2 regions of the Brevibacillus sp. NPDC058079 genome follow, and region 1 is predicted to be linked to the other one. Evidence: predicted binding sites of a transcription regulator. Region 1 holds the regulator's gene; the other holds the start of a gene.

Evidence for each region. The regulator Rex, encoded in region 1, represses fermentation and respiration genes when NADH is low (regulators of the CRP and FNR family bind a similar motif). The targets are predictions, from matches to a motif close to TTGTGAAATATTTCACAA.
Region 2: ACFVS2_RS10665 (helical membrane plugin domain-containing protein) is a predicted target of Rex. The motif match lies at 4,142-4,159, and genes of this name have one in related genera.

Annotation. Positions count from the first base shown of each region.
Region 1 is NZ_JBHVSO010000001.1:438,429-446,390, forward strand. Features, by position in the region: gene ACFVS2_RS02330 (tetratricopeptide repeat protein) at 36-1,445, shown strand; gene dinG (ATP-dependent DNA helicase DinG) at 1,537-4,440, shown strand; gene ACFVS2_RS02340 (ComEC/Rec2 family competence protein) at 4,482-5,387, shown strand; gene ACFVS2_RS02345 (redox-sensing transcriptional repressor Rex) at 5,403-6,026, shown strand; gene ACFVS2_RS02350 (amidohydrolase) at 6,043-7,347, shown strand; gene ACFVS2_RS02355 (hypothetical protein) at 7,411-7,590, opposite strand; gene ACFVS2_RS02360 (hypothetical protein) at 7,724-7,962, shown strand, end outside.
Region 2 is NZ_JBHVSO010000003.1:78,769-86,730, forward strand. Features, by position in the region: gene thrC (threonine synthase) at 1-138, opposite strand, end outside; gene ACFVS2_RS10645 (homoserine dehydrogenase) at 138-1,439, opposite strand; gene ACFVS2_RS10650 (ACT domain-containing protein) at 1,478-1,921, opposite strand; gene ACFVS2_RS10655 (hypothetical protein) at 2,107-2,259, shown strand; gene ACFVS2_RS10660 (NAD(P)/FAD-dependent oxidoreductase) at 2,310-3,488, opposite strand; gene ACFVS2_RS10665 (helical membrane plugin domain-containing protein) at 3,532-3,987, opposite strand; gene ACFVS2_RS10670 (PilZ domain-containing protein) at 4,278-4,943, opposite strand; gene obgE (GTPase ObgE) at 4,952-6,229, opposite strand; gene ACFVS2_RS10680 (Spo0B C-terminal domain-containing protein) at 6,243-6,827, opposite strand; gene rpmA (50S ribosomal protein L27) at 6,936-7,229, opposite strand; gene ACFVS2_RS10690 (ribosomal-processing cysteine protease Prp) at 7,237-7,587, opposite strand; gene rplU (50S ribosomal protein L21) at 7,601-7,912, opposite strand; ribosomal protein L21 leader region at 7,923-7,962, opposite strand, start outside.

The DNA.
Region 1 (7,962 bases):
AAAGTACTCATGCCTCATAGGGGGTGGCTTTTCTTGTGAAAATCGAGGACTGGTTTCATACGCTTCGTAAAAAAGCGCAGACGATTGAAGAGAAGTGGCAGGGGGCTTCTGAACAAGAACGTCATCAGCTCGCGGAACAATTGTTTCAATTGCGCCAAGTAAGTGATACAGTTGTTGACCTGTGGCTGCAATTCGAAGAAAAATTATCGAATGCAATTCGTAGTATCAAGGAAATGGAAGGACAGCTTCCGGCGGAAGAAAAAAAGACGCATCAGTCGAAGGCAAGTGCAGAATCGCCAAAGGCCGTTGAAACGAATCCATACGAGCCGATTTTTCGTCGAGGGGAAGGCTTTTATCATTTGCGCATGTTCCAAGACGCGAAAAAGTGTTTTGCAGAATTAGTCCAAAAATCGCCAGACTGGGAAAGTGGACGCCTGTACTACGCCTACAGTCTCCTTTTGTGTGAGGATGAAGAATTAGCCTTTCGGGAATTCCGTCTGCTCGGCAGGACAGCAAGCTCACCTACCATTGTGGCCATCAGCTTTAATGCCATCGGGTGCATACTGGCAGAAGAGGAGCAATGGCTAGAGGCGGCGCAAGCTTTTAAGACGTCTCTCGAGATCAATCCAGAACAGGAAGAAGCCAAATACAACCTCGCGCTATGCTATTTAAGAGATGGCGATGCACAGGAAGCTTTGGACGAATTGGAACCGTATCTAGAAAAAAACGAGCACGATTGGGAAGCGCAGATGCTATGGCTGCGTGCTGCAAAATTACTGCATACGATGGACCAAACGGTGGAATGGAGCCCGCCGAAAGGCTTGCAACTGCCGACACGCGATTTGGACAGCGATACTCTTCAGGAAATGGCCTCTTTATACGAAACAGTGGGCAATTACCACCGGGCACAAATTTGCTATCACTTTTTGACGGAGCGTTCCCCAAAAGATGGGTGGACGTGGCATGGCTTGGCCTGGAATACGTGGCTCATTGCGGGTACGAAGCGCGCATTGACGCTCGTCAAAAAAGCGATCAGTCTTGCACCCGAAAATGACGACTTTCTTTTTAGTTATGGATGGATGTTGTTGTTTGACGGAAGGGTAGAAGAAGCAATTAAAGCGTTTCGGATCATGCTGGAGAAAAACCGAGACAATCGCCTCGGCCAATCCGGGATGATTTCCGCATACGAAAAGCTAGGGGATACACAAGAGGCAAAACGGTTGGCAAAGTATTTCCTGGTAGACGCTGAGCCATATGTACGTTCGTTAGGGTATTTTCATCTGGGAAGAATCGCAGTTGTGGAAGAAAATTGGCGCCTAGCTGAACAATATTTTCAACGGGCATTGCCATTCGCAGAACAGTTATGGGAAATCCCCATCTATCTGCAATTGTGTGCAAGCAAGCTCGGTCAATCAGAAATGCAAACCGAGCTCGTACAGCCTTAAATGTACAGGAGAGCAGGAATATTTCCCATCGTTGCCGAATGTGAATGGGTGCGGATTGAATGTTTCCGCCCAGGTTACGAGGTGACAACGTTTGAATCGATTACTAGTTGTAGATTTTGAGACGACGGGAAGCCATCCACGCCAAGGTGACAGCATCATTCAGATTGGTGCCGTCGCGATCGATGACGGGCAGATTACCGAGAGTTTTTCCACCCTGATTCATCCGGGCCAGGATATTCCCCCGTTTATTACCCAATTAACAGGGATTACCAATGAAATGGTTGCAGATGCTCCTTCCTTGGAAGAAGTGTTCCCAGATTTCTTGCGTTTATTGGATGGACGAGCTTTTGTTGCACATAATGCAAGCTTTGATCTCCAATTTTTACAAGAAGCCCTGCTGAGCCAGGGCTATTATGCGTTTGACGGCTACGTGCTTGATACAGTGGAGCTTTCCCGCGTTCTTTTGCCGATGCAAAATAGCTACAGGCTCGGAGAACTGGCGTCTGAGCTGGAAATCGAACACGATAATCCCCATCAAGCAGATAGCGATGCCCTTGCAACAGCGCAGCTGTTTCTCCACTTGCTGGATATTTTAAAGAGACTGCCGCTCGTGACGATTCAGCGCCTGCAGATGCTCGTCTCTTCGTTTCGCTCTGATATCGAGGTTCTTTTACGTCAGATCGAGATGGAAAAGCTCATAGAGCTGCCAGAGCTGGATGGAACGCCAACCGAAACGGATTCCTCAGACATGTGGGATGTTTATCGCCAGCTGGCCCTTCGGAAGCGAGAAGAAAAATTAACAGCCTCGCTAAAACGTTCCCATGTCGATGCGACAGTGACCAAAGCGTTTGCTGACCAGCTCGAGGATGTTTTGGGCGAAAACGGGCACATGCAGGCGAAAATGTCGGGGTATCAACGCCGGGATGCTCAAGAAGCGATGATGCATGCGGTCTATGAGGCAATGGAGGATGGTGCCCATTTATTGGTAGAGGCAGGGACAGGTACGGGAAAATCATTAGCCTATCTCTTGCCGGGGATCATTTGGGCTCATCATAATCAGCAGCAGCTGGTGGTCAGTACCAACACCATTCAATTGCAGGAACAGCTATTCCATAAGGAAATCGCTACCTTGCAGGAGTCTCTGCCGTTCTCCTTTACAGCTTCGACGCTAAAAGGCAGAGGAAACTACTTGTGCTTGCGAAAATTTGAACAAGCCGTGGACGAGCCTGTAGAAGGAAGCAGCCAAGAAATGCGCTTGGTCAAAGGACAGATGCTGACGTGGCTCACGCAAACCGTAACCGGTGACGTGGAAGAGCTGAGCATGCCTCCGAGTGGCCAACTGCTGTGGCAACAGGTAAAAAGTGATACGAGCTCTTGTTTGAATCGGGCTTGTCCCTGGTTTAGTCGCTGTTACTATTTTCAGGCGAAGGAACGGGCTCGCGATGTCGATGTACTCATCGTTAATCACGCCCTTTTCATCAGCGACTTGCAAGCGGAAAACAGAATCCTCCCTCCGTATGAAGTTGCCATCGTCGATGAGGCCCATCATTTGGAGGATGCCGCGACACAGCATTTAGGCAAGCAGTTTTCAACCACGCAGCTTCTTTTCTTGTTAGATCGTGCATCGGTTGAAGAGAGTGGGGCAATTGCCCGCTTCGCAGAAGAGCTGCAAAGCTGGATGCCTGCGGTACAAGACGATGTTGCCGCAAAGCTTTTGGAGCTGAGAAAACAGTCCGCTGCCGTACGTGAGAAAGCGCAGCAATGGACACAGCTCTTGTATGTATGGGCATCTGATCGTGCGGAGGAGACGATGGACGCTGGACGTGAGACGGTACGTTATCGGATCGAATCGTTTGTAGGCAAACACGAGAAAATACGCAAAGTAACCAAAAAGCTGATTGAAGGGATGACCGCATACGCAGCGGGCATCGAGGAGCTTTTGCGAACGACTCCGCAAGAGGAAAAGCCTCCTTTTGCCGTACGCAGTCTACTGACAGATTTATTCGGTCTCATCAAAGACTGGCAAAACGTCGTGGAGCTGCTTCACTTCTTTTTGCTTGAGCAGGATGCGGAGTATGTATATTGGATGGAAGTAGAGTCCCGTACAGCTCGCAAGCAGGTTCATTTGTCAGCAGCACTCTTGAAGGTTGCCGACTCACTAGCAGAACCGCTTTTCGCGCAGAAGCGGAGTCTGATCTTGACATCAGCCACTCTGACGGTCAAAAACAGCTTCTCCTACATCAGAAGCCAGTTTGGTCTCGACCAACTGCCTGAGGAGCGCGTGCGTACCTTGTCACTGCCATCGCCGTTTCATTATGAAGAGCAGGGATTACTGTTGATTCCATCTGATTTCCCCGCACCAGGCAAAGAGAGTGACCACACGTATTTGGAGGCGGTCATTCAAGGGTGCGTGGATGTCGTACTGGCTTCGAAAGGAAGGACGCTGATCCTGTTTACCTCCCACTCGATGCTTCGACTTGTTTACCAAGCAATGAAGGAACGCCTTGCGGAGGCCCCAGAACCGTATACGTTATTCGGTCACGGGATTGATAGCAACAATCGGAGTAAGCTGGTGCGTCTGTTCCGAAGCATGGAGAGAAGTGTCCTGCTTGGGACGAGTAGCTTTTGGGAAGGTGTCGATATCCAGGGAGAATGGCTGAGCAGTTTAGTCATTGTTCGCCTCCCATTTGCTCCGCCAAATCATCCTGTCTATCAAGGAAGGGCAGAGCTTTTGAAGGCAGAAGGAAAAAACGCTTTTATGTCCTTGTCTCTTCCACAAGCTGTTCTGCAATTTAAACAAGGGGTGGGTCGATTGATTCGCCACCACTTGGATCGCGGGGTCGTGATCGTTCTTGACACGCGTGTGGTTGAGTCGAGATATGGACGCTCATTCCTACAATCTTTACCGCCATTTCAGATCGAAAGCGGTCCATGGCCAACACTGCGAGAGCGTATAGAGCCATTCCTTAGTATGCAATCCCTGTCAGATTCATAAAATGAAGCAATAGTCTCATAGGGATTAAGGTGATAAAATAAATGTTATGGAAAAAAGAGTGGCGTTGGTGGATTGTAGTTCTTAGTGCGATTTTCCTTTGCGCATGCTCGATTGATAGCCATTTGTATTTGCAAGAAGCAGCAGTGAAGATAGATGACCCATTTGAAACAGAGACAGAACAGGAATTTTCGGGTCTCATTATCACCTACTTGGCACTTCCACATGGTGAGAGTACGCTTTTGAGAATGCCAGGCGGCAAAACGATGCTGGTTGATACGGGTACGGCAGAAGATTGGCCCGTTCTCTCGGCGCGCTTGGCAGAGCTCAAGATCACACGGCTCGACTATGTAGTGTTGACGAACGACCAGCCTGAGCATATGGGAGGCTACGCTTCATTGAGCCAGCAAGTGCTTATAGATGCCGTCATTTTGCCCAAGCTGATCGCATCAACGATTCGTCATGTCGTGCTGCTTCGCTCCAACCAAAAGCAGATGGAAGCAGAGCAAGGACAAGTACTCACTCTTGACCAAGAAATCTCGATGGAAGTTTTGCTACCGGATGAACCGCTATTTTTATCGCCCCAGAACAATTCTCTCGTTTTTCGATTGACGCACGGACAATTGCGATTTTTATTTATGAGCGCCGTGAATGAAAAAGCAGAAGAGCGACTGTTGGAACGGCAAAAGGATAGACTGAAGGCGGAAGTTCTAAAGGTAGCCGGTCAGGGGAGCAATCAAGGCTCTTCGCAACCGTTTCTGACGCAAGTCGATCCTCAGGTCGCCATTATTCAGACAGGCCGATCGCGGGATCAAATGAAAGACGGTCAGACGGAAGTCATGGAGCGCCTGGGTGAGTCATGGGCCGAGACATACGTTACCAGCCACGACGGTTCCATTACCATTTTATCGAATGGAAAAGAATATCGGATTTTGAAGCAAAAGAATTAGGGGGGAAGACCGAACGTGGCAAAACACGAAAAGATTTCAGAAGCGGTCGTCCGTCGTTTGCCGATTTATCTGCGTTACCTCAGTTATTTGCAGCAAGTTGAGGTGACCACCGTTTCCTCCCAACAGATGGGCAAGAATCTAGATGTGAATCCTGCCCAAATCAGAAAAGATCTTGCAGCTTTTGGTGATTTTGGAAAAAAGGGAATCGGCTATGATGTCGATTATCTGGTAGAAAAAATCCGTGAAATTCTGAAGCTAACGGATGAAATCCGTGTCGCTTTGGTCGGAGCTGGGCATTTGGGCCATGCCATTAGTAACTACAACGCTTATTTGAAAGATAACATGCGGATTGCGGCCATCTTTGACAGTAATCCAGAGAAGCAGGGTAAAAAAGTCGCAGGTATACCGATCCAGCCTTTAGTAGAGCTGGAAGAAACGATCGTAAACAAGCAAATCAAGCTAGCGATTATTACGGTACCGGCACCTGCAGCGCAATCCGTATGTGATCAGTTGACTCAAGCGGGTATCAGGGGGATCTTGAATTTTGCCCCTACGACGATTCGCGCAGGAAAAGATGTTCGCATTCACTATGCGGATGTGACGTCCAACCTGCAAAGCTTGGCCTACTATTTGACGTAAGAATGGAGTGTATACTATGAAAAAGACGATCCTCATTCACGCAACAGTCATTACCGTTAACGATACGAATGAAGTCATTTACGATGGTGCCGTAGCATTCGAAGGCAACAAGATTACGTATGTGGGCCCAACTCCTGAAGACCTGTCGGAAGCGGGATACGATGAAGTCATCGATCAAAAAGGTGATTACATACTGCCTGGCTTAATCAACACGCATGGACATGCTGGTATGTCCCTGCTACGCGGTTATGCAGATGATTTGCCGTTGCAACAATGGCTTGAAGACAAAATGTGGCCATTGGAGGCGCAATTCACGGGCGACACAGTAAAATGGGGTACCCAATTGTCGCTTATCGAGATGATTCGTACCGGAACCACCACGTTTGTGGATATGTATGATCATATGGACGTCGTGGCGAAGGAAGTCGATGCAGCTGGAATGCGTGCTCGCCTTTGCCGCGGTATGATCGGTCTGTGCTCCGAAGAAGAACGTCAAACAAAGCTGAAAGACGCGACTCTATTTGCAAAAGAATGGCATAATCAGGCGGACGGGCGTATTACCGTCATGATGGCACCGCACGCGCCGTACACGTGCTCACCAGAATTTATTACCCAAATTATCGAAAAAGCCGATGAGCTTTCCTTGCCGCTTCATATCCATATGTCTGAAACTGCTTGGGAAGTCGGTCAAAACGAGAAGGACTACGGGCTGCGCCCAGTTGCTCATTTGGAAAAGCTGGGAATGTTCAATCGCCCAACACTCGTTGCGCACGCTGTTCACCTAACGGATGAAGAAATCGACATTTTGGCAAAATACAACGTGAGAGTTTCTCATAACGTAGTGAGCAACCTGAAGCTGGCAAGCGGTGTTGCGCCTGTTCCGAAAATGTTGGCAAAAGGTGTAAGCGTGTCACTGGGTACCGACAGCTCGGCAAGCAACAACAATTTGAATTTGTTTGAGGAATTGAAACTCGCTGCGATCCTGCACAAAGGTGTGAACAACGATCCAGTAGCCGTACCAGCAGAGGAAGCACTTCGCATGGCTACTCGTTATGGCGCAGAAGGGGTATTCCAAGAGGAAACGCTCGGAAGCATTGAAGTAGGCAAGCAAGCTGACTTGATCGTACTGGATAGCCACCAAGCCCATTTCCACCCGGCACACCAACCGATTTCACACGTGGTGTACGCAGCAAATGGACGCGATGTGAAAGATACGATTGTAGCGGGTAAATTCTTGATGCGTAATCATAAGCTGTTGACCATCGATGAGGAGCGCGCGATTTACGAAGCAAACCGCGTATTCCAAACGTTAAAACGGTAAAAGGCTCCTGTCAGGTGGGGGACAGGAGTAAGGCAGTGCAGGTGTAGGTAGGGGAATTGGATACTACGACGTTCCGTTGTTCGTTTTCGCCACAGCTTTTGTCAGGAGATGATGGCGAAAATGAAGAGTGGGTGTGTGCGACCATTGACGCAAGGGAGACGACAATCCTGCCCAGGAGACGCGGTATTCCTGTAACAGAAACCCAAGTATGTCAGGAGATGTGGTTTGTTGCGAAGATGTCACGCGCTCACCTCCTCGGGGTGTATATGTAGTATGACCGCCCGACCTTAAGCTATGATTAGCAACTTTTCCGTGTCGTTCTAAAACCTTCCCGTATAGCATAGGCTAAAGACAAAAATGGGACAGGGGGGACGACATGTACATCCGGCCCAAAATGCTGTGGTGGCTGATTCCTATCCTACTCGGTCTATTTCTGCTTGGGATTGTATTGGGGACAGCAAGTCGATCAGACAATACAGACGGCACAGATACTGCGTCTGCGGTCAGACAAACAGCAGGTACGGAGCAGACGGCCACGACGGTAGCGGAGCTTTTGGAGCAGATCACGAAGGACGAGGAACGCTCATTTCTGGTATACATGCAGGATCAGACCTT
Region 2 (7,962 bases), on a different contig from region 1:
TCCCAATTGTTGGGAGAGGTTCGGGGCGTGGATCAGGGGAGTGTTTCCTTCATGCAAGCTGACCAGCGGAGTTTTTTCTGTGATCGGGAGAAATTCCCGGTAACGTGCCAGGATGCCAGACTGTCGATCAGAAGCCATTATTTGTCTCCCCCTTCTACACGATAGCAGCTCTGCACAGTTGATACGATATCCATCTGCTCCATGTAAGCCAGTACCGCATCCATATCACTTTTTGAGGACAGGTGTGTAACCATGATAATCTCCGCTTCACGTCCGTTGTTAAACGGTTGCTGGATGACCTGCTCAAGGGAAATATTTTTGTCTGCCAACATCTGCGTAATTTGAGCAAGTACACCGCGTTTATCGGCAACTACGATACGCAGGAAGTATTTCGAGAATTTTTCGCTGTCTTCTTTCAATACTTTTTCTTTGTATGGAGCAACCATTCCGCGTCCATTCACTCCTAGCTTTCTGTTTTTGACGACAGTGACCAGGTCAGACACAACGGCGGTAGCAGTCGGCAATTCACCTGCGCCCGGCCCGTAAAACATGGTCTCCCCTACTGCTTCCCCATGTACGTACACGGCATTAAAGACGCCATTTACGGAAGCGAGTGGATGGGATTTCGGAACCAGAGTTGGCTGCACACTTACCTCAATCGCCTCTTCGTCACGACGAGCAAGTCCGAGCAGCTTGATTTCATAGCCCAGTTGTTTGCCATAGGCGATATCTTCCTTGCTCACGGAACTGATCCCTTTTACGTCTACATCTTCTAGCTTCATCGGCACACGGAAGCCCAACGTTGCCAGAATCGCCATTTTGCGGGCGGCATCAAAGCCCTCTACATCGGAGGTTGGGTCCTGCTCCGCATAGCCCAGTGCTTGCGCTTCTTTCAATACCTCGCTATATTCTGCACCCTCTTGACTCATTTTGGTCATAATGTAATTGGTCGTCCCGTTGACAATCCCCATCATTTTCGCGATACGGTCTGAGGAGAACCCTTCTACTAATGCGCGCAAGATCGGTATTCCACCTGCCACGCTTGCCTCGTAGAAAACGTCACAGCCCTTTTCTTGCGCCTTCGCTAAAATTTCGGCCCCGTGCAACGCCATCAGATCTTTGTTGGCTGTTACTACGTGCTTGCCTCGTTCGAGGGCACCCAAAATGTATTCCTTTGCAGGGTGAATTCCACCAATTACTTCTACGATGACTTCAATTTCTGGATCATCCAAAAGACTAGCAGGGTCAGTGGTCAGCGCGCCCTCCATGGATATAATGTTGCGAGATTTTTCCGCATCCTTAACAAGAATACGGGAAATCTCAATACTGAGGCCTGTTTGCTTTTGCAAATCCTCCTGATGCGCTTGAATAATGCGTACTACACCAGTCCCGACTGTACCAAAACCCATTAATCCCAATTTAATGTTCTTCTTCTCCATGTCTCTCTCCCCTGCCTTTTCTTTGATTGTTTTTTAGCTTAGCCTCTACCGACGATCATCGCTTTGCGAACGCCCGGAATCAGCTGCAAGCTATCCAAAAACTCCGTGCTAGATACGCGAAGATTAGCCATATCGACTGACATGGATATGGTAGCAATCCCTTGAAGTGGTATCGTCTGATTGATGGTCAATACGTTTCCACCTTGATCTGCTACATATGTGAGCACTTTGGACAAGTAACCTGACATGTGATCCAAAGAGAAAGTAAACGTCATGATTTTTTCGCTCATCATCGCATTGAACGGAAAAACGCCATCCTTGTACTTATAAAAAGCACTGCGGCTCAGTCCTACCCGTTCAACCGCTTCATTCACGGTATCCACTTCGCCGGATTCCAGCATCTTCTTGGCTTCAATCGTTTTGGCAATCGATTCTGGCAGGATGTCAGATCGAATCAAGTAGAATTTTTCTTCCTTTTTCATGCGTTGTGTCCTCCTGAGAAAAACAGTTGTTTCTTCATAGAGGACATTATAACGGAAAGCATGTAATGTGACAATCCTTATCCGTCACTTTTTTTCATCGGATCATATTTGGTTTACTTTGATTACATGAGGGGGAGCTTCTTCGCGCACAATAATGCGTATCGTATGGAGGAGGTGAAAGGCAAATGGCCGGACGTGGAAAGTCAGATAAATCGGAGCGCCGTAACAATCACCCAGCGGGTAAGCCAAGCAGTCTCGAACAGTTTGGCAATGACATGCGGGGCAAAAAGATGGCTCAATCCCCAAACGTGATTGAAGATCCGAGCGGAAACGGATAAACAAGCACAAAAAACCCGGGACCTCATGATCCCGGGTTTTCCTGATTCGATTAGTATGCCAAAGAGGACAGACCGTTAATATGAGTCAAGTAGCGAACGTTACTCGCTTCTTTCATCAAAGTTGCTGGCAAGCCTTTCAGCTTCAGCTGGCTCGCACCGATTGTTCCGATCGCGTCTTTACGGCCCAGGCTACCCAATGTACCGGAGAATACCGGTTTGAAGGTATCCATTTTGGTGCCGTTGAAGTGTGCGAAGAGATTGTGTCCCACTACTTCACCCATTTGCCATGCCAGTTGCGCAGTTGGAGGGAATGGACGACCTTCTGGCCCCATTACGACCGCACTGTCACCTGCGAGGAATACATCAGGGTGAGAAGTGGATTGCAGGAATTCTGTAACAGTTGCACGCCCGCGGTTTACTTCCACGCCGCACTCAGCTACTACGCGATTTCCTTGTACGCCACCTGTCCATACCATTGTTTTGGTTTCAATGGTAGCGCCATCTTTCAGGCAAACCGTGGTTTCTTTCATTTCCGTTACAGGTACGCCTGTCAGGAACTGAACGCCGCGTTTTTCCAAGCTCGTTTTCGCACGCTCAACCAGGTCAGGAGCAAAACCAGCCAAAATGGATGGACCTGCTTCTACGCAGTAGATGGATACGTCTGCAAAGTCTACGCCGTGTTTGTGGCACAGATTTGGCAACATATCAGCGAATTCCCCAACCAGCTCGATACCTGTCAGACCGCCACCACCTACAACGAAGGTAGCATCTGCTTTATTTTTGCTCGTCTTGTATTCAATCACACGCTCTTCGAGGTGTGCACGCAGACGGTTTGCTTCTTCTACAGACTTCAGTGTGAAGCTGTACTCTTGCAGACCTGGGATTCCAAAGAATGCGGTTTCACTACCCAGCGCAATTACCAAAGCATCGTATTTGATGGACTCGCCGCTCGCCAATGTTACGCGTTGGGAATCGAGACCAATATTTTCTACCGAGTCTACTACAAGGTTAATCTCTTTGCCACGCAGCAATCTTTCCAGAGGGAGCGCCACGTTTTGTTCAGACAGGTTTCCTACTGCCAAGCGGTGCAGTTCCGTAATAATTTGGTGAGTAGGAAAACGGTTTACCACCGTGATCGACGCTTCTTCAGCCGTCATGTATTTACGTGCAGTCAATGCGCTGAGCAAACCGCCATAACCGCCGCCTAGAATCAGAATATGCTTCGCCATGCCCAATCCTCCGTCCATGTCTTACAATCAATAATAAAAAATACTAGCGTTTTTGTTGTTGACGTTCTGCTGATACTTCCAGGAATGCTTGTGCGAAACGCAATGTTTTTTGTACTTGCGGATCCTTGAGCATTTTGAGAATACCGAACAATCCGATAGTAGACTCTTCTACATGAACACGGTCATTGGCTTCAATGGCTGCTTGCGCAATACCTTTCGCTTTGTCAGAGATCGGTTTTACGAACTCTTCCATTCCGCCTTTGATGTCGTCGATCAACACATGATCATTTGCTACTGTTTGTACCAAATCATAGGTTTTGGTCAAAAGAGTTGTTAGTTCTGCCAATTTAGGCAGGTTCGCCACCAATACGTTCAGTGACTCTTGAATTTCTGGTTTCATCAACTGATCGAGTACATCTTGTTGCTGCGCTGGTGCCAGAGTTGCAGTGCTTGCTACTTCAGCAGCAGCTTGAGCTTGTTGCGTAGTTGTTTGAGACATAAAAAAAACGTCCTCCTTTGCTTTGGAATAGAGGCCTTTCATTCTCGATGCCTGTTCATACGAGTAACGGCCGCTATTCTCCCTGAAAATCCGGTAAAAAATCGTTTGTACCATTTTTCACAAAATAAAGCAGACAACGGATTCGAATAATCAAAAGTGAATGATTTCACATGTATTTATTCAGGAAAGCGTACACAACAAATCATGAAGTGAACAGGCTCGATTTAGAACTCTATGTACCCTACTATATACCTTCTTCACAGGAACATCAAAGGAAAAAAACCGCTTCCTTAGGAAGAAGCGGTAGTTGAGAGCTTTTTATAGTAATCTTTGATGAGTTCATGGTGCTTTTCATTGATATCCGTAAAGATTAATTCAATGATCGATTGCTTGTCTTGGAACGTTTTTTCCACGATTTTCGCCATCATGACGATCTCCTGCGCTTGCTTCGGTATCTTGAAAGACAAGTGGAGAAAATCGCCCTTCGACACATAACCGTCTGTACCCAATACAAGACGGGTAGGAGAGAATTTCAGCAACACTGCCTCGCCTTTTTCTTCGATCGGTCTAGCTCCCATCACCTTGTAAGGGACAGAAATACCGAGATCTGGAGAGATGGGATCCTGCTTGCGCTTTTGTGTAATTTCTACCCCTACACTAATCGGAATCATCCCTAAAAGCTTGATCGGCCAAACCGTTTGCTCCGAAACTACTTCCAAATCAATCGTATTCACTGCCGCATCCGTCTCCCAACGAATGCGTACAGTTGATCCGAGAAGCTCTGCTTTCGTTTCAGGCTTCACCTCATAGGAAACTACGAGATAATTGCCCTTTGCATGTTCAACCAAAACTTGGACAGGTGTCTTCACCTGCTTGGAGATGATTAGCGGCAGCGTCGCACCGCGTTGGAGTCGTTTATCCCCCATAAATGGGTTCAGTGATGGGATATCAATCATGGTTTTTGTCACTCCACAAAGTCAAACTCTAATTTGCCGATCCGAACGGTATCCCCGTCTTTTGCTCCTTGCTTACGCAGGGCCTCATCTACACCCATGCTGCGCATTTGTCTTGCAAAACGTTGGGCTGCATCATAACTGGTGAGGTTGGTCATGCGTACGAGCTTCTCGATTTTTTCGCCGCTAACAACAAATACATCGTTATCACGCGTAATCTCGAATTCGTCTGGTTCTTTTTCTGCACGGAAGACGACACGCTCTTCCACTTCCACAACTTCTTCAACAGTAGGCTTGTCCGGAATGGTCGCCAACATATCCCCGATTGCATACATCAATTCCTGTACGCCTTTGCGGGTTGCAGCAGAGATCTCGTACACCTTTACATCTGGAGCCTTTTCCTTGAAAGTACGCAGGTTTTCCGCTGCTTCTGGCAGTTCCATTTTGTTCGCGACTACAATTTGCGGACGATCTTCGAGCTTCAGGTTATACATAGTCAGCTCGCGGTTGATCTGCAAATAATCCTCGTATGGATCGCGTCCATCTACCGCTGCCATGTCAATCACATGGACGATCAAGCGCGTACGCTCTACGTGACGCAGGAATTGGTGACCAAGACCCACACCTTCATGCGCGCCTTCAATCAATCCTGGCAAGTCAGCCATTACGAAGCTCTGCTCGCCCAAGTCTACAACACCCAGATTCGGTGTCAGCGTCGTAAAGTGGTACGCCGCAATTTTTGGCTTCGCCGCTGTTACACTGGACAGCAACGTGGATTTTCCAACACTCGGATAACCAACCAAGCCCACATCTGCAATCAGCTTGAGCTCCATGACAATGTAACGCTCTTGACCTGGCTCTCCGTTCTCCGAGATGTGTGGGGCTGGATTCGAAGAGTTGGCAAAACGAATATTGCCTCGTCCACCACGTCCACCTTTTGCGATCACAGCACGTTGGCCCTGCTCTACGAGATCGACAATCACTTCTTTGGTATCATCATCAATGACAGTTGTTCCCGGTGGCACGCGCACGACCATATCTTCCGCGCCTGCTCCGTGCTGAGATTTGTTGCGGCCATGCTCTCCGCGAGGTGCTTTGAAATGTCGTTGATAGCGGAAATCTACCAGTGTACGCAGACCTTCATCCACGACAAACACGACATCTCCACCTAGACCGCCATCTCCACCTGCTGGACCACCCAGCGGTACGTACTTCTCCCGGCGAAAGGAGACAGCTCCGTTACCACCGTCCCCGCCTTTTACATATACTTTTACCTGATCGACAAACATGGTGTCACCTCTTTCATTCCGCGAATGGGACCACCAATTTCAGGACCCATTCTTCTTCCGTATGTATCCACTCGGTGACCTCCACCGTACTCTGTTCGCTTTTACGTATCAGCTTTTCCAATTCTTCCATTCCGGATGCACGAAGTACACCGGCCAGGTCAAAACGAAAATGAACGCCACGCTCATCCATCTGCAAGCTTACCTGCATGCTGGCTGGTTCGTACCCGCTTTGGTCTACTTGATCGTTCACTGTGCATAATATCTCTGACACCAACTGAAACAAGTCTTGCTCGTCCAAAACTATTCGCGTGAGATCCACATGATTGCACACGTCTACTTCTAAAAGCAAATCCTTGTTCAGTGCGTTAAATGTCAAGAAGAAGACGGACAACAAGGAGCTATTCAAACGGGCAACCATCGATTCCTGCATCGCCATCTGAGCGATGCGCTTCAAGTGTGCCTCTCCTTGTTCAGTACGGTTCAAATGCAAATAGCCGAGCAGAACCTGAACGTGGTTCAACCAGTCATGCCGCTGCCTGTTCAGAACGGTCAGCAACTGGTCTGTCTGATGCGTAAACAGCCTCCGCTCGTCCCCCATCACATTCACCCAAGTCGATAAGAATATCTTTCCCCTCTATTGTACCATAAAAAAGAGCCAGACAAAAAGAAAACCCAGCTATATCGCTGGGTTTTTCTTAACAAATATTTACGCTTCGGAAGCTACTGGCTCGATCACAACTTGTTTGCGATCACGGCCCAGACGCTTGAAACGAACAACACCATCTGCAGTTGCAAACAGAGTGTCGTCTCCGCCTTTCATTACGTTCGCACCTGGGTAAATCTTTGTTCCGCGTTGACGAACGAGAATGTTACCAGCAGTAACGAATTGCCCGTCGCCACGTTTCACGCCCAGACGTTTGGAAATGGAATCGCGACCGTTCTTTGTGGAACCTACCCCTTTTTTCGATGCGAAAAACTGAAGGTCCAAGTTAAACAGCATGTTCATATCAGACACCTCCCTGCCATTTACGATCATTTACTTTTACGTATTTACCGTAATTCGCCTCAACTGACAAAAGAGCAATTACCATGCTCTCTGCCAAAAGCTGTTGTTTCTCGCGTGTAGCCTCATCATCCGAAGAAGAAAGACTCCACTTCAAGAACCCACCGCCTTCTTGTGCGACAGCGACATCAGGACTGATGCCGGTCAAAGGTTGAATGGCGTTTAATATACCAAAGCTGATGCCTGATACAGCAGAACAAACGATGTCTGCCCCATAGGCACCCGCATTGGCATGTCCGGAAATACTAATTTCATGGATACCGTGCTGCGCACGGCTCACGATCACTTCAATCATAACAAGTCACCAATTAAGCGTTGATCTTTTCGATCACAACTTTAGTGAATGGTTGACGGTGACCTTGTTTGCGACGGTAGTTTTTCTTGGCTTTGTATTTGTACACGATAATTTTTTTCGCTTTACCGTGTTTTTCTACTTTACCAGTTACCGTAACACCAGCTACTGTAGGAGCTCCTGCAGTAACTTTGCCGTCTTTGCTTACGAGAAGAACCTTGTCAAAAGTAACTACTTCACCTTCAACGTCAGCCAATTTCTCGATGAAGAGAACTGCTCCCTCTTCAACCTTGTATTGCTTTCCACCGGTTTCAATAATTGCGTACACTGTGTGCACCTCCTATACTCAGACTCGCCTTTACAGGTGCGTCGACGAGC